2 regions of the Pseudoalteromonas sp. PA2MD11 genome follow, and region 2 is predicted to be linked to the other one. Evidence: predicted binding sites of a transcription regulator. Region 2 holds the regulator's gene; the other holds the start of a gene.
The links. The regulator ArgR, encoded in region 2, controls arginine synthesis, uptake and breakdown. The targets are predictions, from matches to a motif close to ANTGAATANNTATTCANT.
Positions count from the first base shown of each region.

Region 1: a site for ArgR is predicted at 1,484-1,501, ahead of argA (amino-acid N-acetyltransferase). Genes of this name have one in related genera too.

Region 1 is NZ_JADKNF010000002.1:89,216-92,396, reverse strand. It holds gene ISP07_RS03105 (DUF3083 family protein) at 1-4, shown strand, start outside; gene argA (amino-acid N-acetyltransferase) at 81-1,421, opposite strand; gene sucD (succinate--CoA ligase subunit alpha) at 1,616-2,488, opposite strand; gene sucC (ADP-forming succinate--CoA ligase subunit beta) at 2,488-3,181, opposite strand, start outside.
Region 2 is NZ_JADKNF010000004.1:234,848-238,028, reverse strand. It holds gene ISP07_RS07410 (ABC transporter ATP-binding protein) at 1-131, shown strand, start outside; gene ISP07_RS07405 (Dyp-type peroxidase) at 193-1,092, shown strand; gene argR (transcriptional regulator ArgR) at 1,089-1,556, opposite strand; gene mdh (malate dehydrogenase) at 1,781-2,716, shown strand; gene ispB (octaprenyl diphosphate synthase) at 2,807-3,181, opposite strand, start outside.

The DNA of each region.
Region 1 (3,181 bases), on a different contig from region 2:
TTAAGACTATACCCAAGCCCCTCAATATGCTGAAACTCGCACCTTGGGGTGGTTTGGGTATATTAGAGGTGACACATGCGTCACCTCTTATTACCTAGCTTAGTTAAATCTAGACGCAATACTTTAGAGCGGCGTTCATGGTTATAAAGCGCTTTTTTCTTCGCAGGTAGCTCATCAACTGTCACTATTTCAAAACTTTGCTCTAAAAACCAGTGAATGCTGCGTGTGGTGAGAGCAAATAAATGCGAATAACCTGCACGTTTAGCCTTATTAATAATAAACCTCAGTAGATAACTGCCGCGGTCGGCATCTCGGTACTGAGGGTGAACAGCCAAACTTGCAAACTCCCCCACTTGTTCATCTGCAAACGGATACAGAGCCGCACAGGCTATGATAAGTCCATCACGCTCGATAACCGTAAATTGTTCAATTTCGATTTCTAGCTGCTCACGAGAACGGCGTACTAAATAGCCTTGTTGTTCAAGGGGTCTAATAAGGTTAATGATACCGGTAATATCAGCAATACTTGCACTTCGTAATTGCTCAGAGCTTTGTGGTGCGATTTGTGTACCAATACCATCTAAAGAGAACAGCTCTTGTAATAGTGCACCATCTTCTTTATAACTAACAAGATGGCAACGATGCACGCCACCCCGACAAGCATCAATTGCAGCTTGCAAGAAAACAGTGGCGCTTACACATGAGTCAGGTTGCTTGCGGTAGCTTGCTAATAGTTGCTCGGCTTCATTTGGCATTAGCTCTGCAATTGCTTCACCATTTTCATCCAAAATACCGGCTTCTTTACAGAACCCAAGCATTTTATCAGCGCGTAGTTTGAGAGCTACTTGCGTAGCGATTTCTTCAGCGGTTAAGTTAAAGCTTTCACCTGTAACAGACGCCGCTATTGGCCCAAGCAGAACAATTCCGTTGTTATCTAACTGGTGGCGAATACCCGCAACATCAATACGTCTCACTCTACCTGAATGATGATAGTCAACACCTTCATCAACACCTAGAGGCTGAGCAATAACAAAATTACCACTCACCACATTTAAAAATGAGCCAGACATAGGTGTACTACTTAAAGACGTAGATAAACGCGCGGTTATATCGAACTGCATTGCACCCGCAACTTTTTTAATTACATCAAATGTTGCGTTATCAGTTACCCGTATCTCATTATGAAACTGACTAGTTATGCCAACTTGTTCAAGCGCTGCGTTAAACTGTGGACGAGCACCAAACACTAAAACAATCTTAATACCAAGACTAGTTAGTAGCGCGACATCGTTGATGATGCTGCGACAACCAGACTGATCGATCGCCTCTCCGCCAAGCATAACAACGAATGTTTTACCGCGGTGAGCATTAACGTATGGAGTTGACTGGCGAAATCCATCTACCAATTCTGTGGTACGCACGTAATATTTACCTTATTAAAGTCGAATGTTTTAATAAAAACAGATATACAAGCCACAAGTGTAGAGAATTTATATTCACAAATAAAGCATTATTATTCTTAATTTACAGGTGGAATTTTCGTGCATGTTATAAGATAGTGGCAGATACAAAAAAGGCCCGCATAAGCGAGCCTTTTTTAAGAGATTAGAACTGATTACCAGCCTGTCTTCTCTTTAAGTGCATTACCGATGTCAGCTAGTGAACGTACAGTTTTTACGCCAGCAGCTTCTAATGCAGCAAATTTCTCATCAGCAGTACCTTTACCGCCTGCGATGATTGCACCAGCGTGACCCATACGCTTACCTGCAGGTGCAGTAACACCAGCAATGTAAGAAACAACAGGTTTAGTTACGTTGTGCTTGATGTATTCTGCAGCTTCTTCTTCTGCAGTACCACCGATTTCACCGATCATAACGATAGCTTCAGTTTGCTCGTCTTTTTCGAACATTTCTAAAACGTCGATGAAGTTAGTGCCAGGGATTGGGTCACCACCGATACCAACACATGTTGATTGGCCGAAACCAGCGTCAGTAGTTTGCTTAACCGCTTCATAAGTAAGAGTACCAGAACGTGATACGATACCTACTTTACCAGGCTTGTGGATGTGACCAGGCATGATACCGATCTTAGTTTCACCCGGAGTGATAACACCTGGGCAGTTAGGACCGATCATACGAACACCAGTTTCATCAAGCTTAACTTTAACGTCAACCATGTCTAGTGTTGGGATACCTTCAGTGATACAAACGATTAGCTCGATGCCAGCATCGATAGCTTCTAAGATTGCATCTTTACAGAAAGGTGCTGGTACGTAGATAACTGATGCAGTTGCGCCAGTTGCTTCAACAGCGTCACGTACTGTGTTGAATACTGGAAGACCAAGATGCGTTTGACCGCCTTTACCTGGGCTTACACCACCAACCATTTGTGTACCGTACTCAAGCGCTTGCTCAGAGTGGAAAGTACCTTGGCCACCTGTGAAACCTTGACAGATAACTTTTGTATCTTTATTGATTAATACAGACATTATTTGCCCTCCGCAGCAGCAACAACTTTTTCAGCTGCGTCTGTTAGTGATTCAGCAGCGATGATGTTAAGGTCAGAACTAGCTAGTACTTCACGACCAAGTTCAGCGTTAGTACCTTCTAAACGTACTACTACAGGAACATTTACACCTACTTCTTTAACTGCACCGATGATACCTTCTGCGATCATGTCACAACGAACGATACCACCAAAGATGTTAACTAAAACAGCTTTAACGTTGTCGTCAGATAAGATGATCTTGAATGCTTCAGATACACGCTCTTTAGTTGCGCCGCCACCAACATCTAGGAAGTTAGCTGGCTTGCCACCGTGTAGGTTTACGATGTCCATAGTACCCATCGCTAGGCCTGCACCGTTAACCATACAACCAACGTTACCGTCTAGTGCAACGTAGTTAAGCTCGAAGCTTGCAGCGTGAGCTTCACGCGCGTCTTCTTGTGAAGGATCGTGCATTTCACGGATTTTAGGTTGACGGTAAAGCGCGTTACCATCTACACCGATTTTACCGTCTAGACAGTGAAGGTTACCTTCGTCTGTAATTACTAGCGGGTTGATTTCTAATAATGCGAAATCGAAATCGTTGAACATGTTTGCAAGACCCATGAAGATCTTAACGAACTGTTTCATTTGAGTAGGGTTTAAACCTAGTTTGAAACCTAATTCACGAGCTTGG
Region 2 (3,181 bases):
GTTATGTATATCGAATCAATATTGCAGGGCAAGAGTGTGAAGTTGCAGCAGAGCAAGACCGCGTGTTAGCTGTTGAGCAGCCTGTAAAAATAAAAATAATGCCGCACACAGTCAATTTTTTTCATGATTAGTAATTACTAACAATCTTGAATCCTTGGCTTTGTGCAAATAACGAGAAGCTAAGGATTCACTATGGCGCAAGCGCAATCTGGGATTTGTGCTGAAGCAAACTTACATGGTTTGCACCTGTTTTTTAATGTTTACGATGGCCACGATGAGTCATTACGTAAAAAACTAAAACGCGTTAGCGTCATTCAAGATGAGTTTGCTGATCAGTTCTCAGAAGCCATGCTATCGTGCGTGGTTGCCCTTGGTGCTCAGTATTGGCCGCACATCTTGCCCGAGTTTATCCCTAGCCAATTGCAAAGCTTTCCGAATGTAACTCACAGTGAGCATGTGATGAGTGCTCAGCCGTTTGACTTGTTTGTGCAAATTCGCTCAGACCGTGAAGATGTAAACCATCTATTTGCTCTGCAAATTCTAAAATTATTAACACCGGATGTTGAGCTGGTGGAGCAGGTCCGTAATTTTCGGTTTTTAGACGGGCGTGATTTTAACGGCTTTATTTATGCAGGCGATACACCCCATGGCCGTCAAAAGCGAAGTACTGCACTTATCGACAAACCGGGTCACTTTGAAGACCAAGGCAGTTATGTTCATGTTCAGCGCTTTGTGCATGATCTGAGTGTCTGGCAGCATTTATCGCTGTCTGAGCAAGAGCAAATCATGGGGCGCACGCGTCTAGATAACACCTTGATTATGCCTGCTGTAGAAACCAGTCATGCGGTTCGCAGTGAATTAAAAGATGAGCATGGCCAGCCACTCTTGCTAAACCAAAGCATGCCATTTGGTGATGTGCATAAGCAGGGGATTTTAATGGTTTCGTGCGCGGCGCAAGGGGATGTGTTTGAGCAGGTATTAAAGAGTCGCTTGGGGCAGGGCGATTGCTATGATCATTGGCTCGATTTTACTCAAGCCGATATGGGATCTGCGTTTTTCGCCCCGTCAGTAAACTTCTTAAAGCAACTTTAAACGGTATCGAATAAAGTGCGCACGCGATCAAGCGTCACATCGATTTCAGAAATCTTCGCAGGGGCGATAAAAATAGTGTCGTCGCCTGCAATCGTGCCTAGTACGCCATCTGCTTTACCGAGTGAATCAAGTAAACGAGCAATTAATTGTGCTGCGCCTGGGCTAGTGCGAATAATAATCATCATTTCGTTATGCATAATATCAATAACAAGCTGACGCAGTGGGCTTTTCGCTGTTGGCACACCCATTTCAGCCGGTAAACAATAGACCATTTCTTGTTTTGCATTACGAGTACGTACTGCACCGAACTTGCTTAACATGCGAGAGACTTTACTTTGGCTAATATTATCAAAGCCTTGCTCTTTTAATGCTTCGACAATCTCACCTTGTGAGCCGAAGTTTTCTTCTTTTAATAGCGCTTTAAACGCTTTGATCAGTGCTTCTTGTTTGTCTTGTGGTTGCATGTTGCCGTTTCTTTATTCATAAAATGTAGGGTAATTCTACACAACTCTGCATATTTATGCAGTATTAGTTTACAAAGTCGTCCAAAATGCGTGTCTTTACAGCCAAGTTTACAACTATGGTCGAAATTATACGCGAAATAAGCAGGATAAATTTGTTTTTAGCCGCTAATTTCATTATCTTTAGGGCCACAAATATTTCCTACCTCAAATTACGGAGAATTCCAATGAAAGTTGCTGTTTTAGGCGCAGCTGGCGGTATCGGCCAAGCATTGTCTTTATTATTAAAAACAAGTTTACCTGCAGGTTCTGAATTATCGTTATACGATGTTGCCCCTGTTGTTCCTGGTGTAGCGGTTGATCTTTCTCACATCCCAACAGACGTTAAAGTTGAAGGTTTTGGTGCTGACAGCTTAGACGCAGCATTAGCTGGTTGTGATATCGTTCTTATCCCAGCGGGTATGCCACGTAAGCCAGGCATGGACCGTGCGGACCTTTTCAACGTAAACGCAGGTATCATCAAAACATTAGCTGAAGGCATCGTTAAAAACTGTCCTAAAGCGTTAGTAGGTATCATCACTAACCCAGTAAACGGCACTGTGCCAATCGTTGCTGAAGTATTCAAAAAAGCGGGTACTTACGATGCAGGCCGTGTATTCGGTATCACAACGCTTGACGTGATCCGTTCAGAAGCATTTGTTGCTGAACTTAAAGGTTTAAGCGCAACTGACGTTAAAGTTCCAGTGATCGGCGGTCACTCAGGTACGACAATCCTTCCTCTTCTATCTCAAGTTGAAGGTGTTACTTTCACTGACGAAGAAGTTGCGGCATTAACTCCACGTATCCAAAACGCAGGTACTGAAGTTGTTAACGCTAAAGCGGGTGGCGGTTCAGCGACTCTTTCTATGGGTGCTGCAGCAGCACGCTTCTGTATGTCTTTAGTTAAAGGCTTACAAGGTGAAGAAGTAGTTGATTACGCATACGTTGCAGTTGAAAACGGTGACGCAGCATACTTCGCACACCCAGTTCGTCTAGGTAAAAACGGCGTTGAAGAAATCCTTTCTTACGGTGAGTTAAGTGCATTCGAAGAGCAAGCTAAAAACGACATGCTAGCTACACTTAACAAAGACATCCAAGAAGGTGTTGATTTCATCAACGGTTAATTCCCGACAGATGATAGGCGATTTTTTAAATCGCCGAAAACAAAAAAGCCTGCAAATGCAGGCTTTTTTAATGGCTCGAATAAATAGTGTTTAGTGATCGCGGGCAACGGCGATACGGGCCAAACTCTCTAAGGCTTGTTTGTACGGTGTATCTGGTAAGAACGCAATACAAGCAATTGCTTTGTCAGCTTCTTGCTCAGCTTTTTGCATTGCAAATTCAAGGGCCTTAGTGTCAGCTAATGCCGCTAGAATGCTCTCTAAATGGTCCATACCATTACCAAACTCAATAGCTTCGCGTACTAGCTTAACTTGCTCTGGTGTGCCTTTTTGCATTGCGTAGATAAGCGGTAGGGTAGGTTTACCTTCAGCTAAATCATCGCCAATGTTTTTACCAAGTTGCTCGGCATCGGCGTTGTAATCAAGTACATCATCCACTAATTGGAATGCAGTGCCAAGATGCATTCC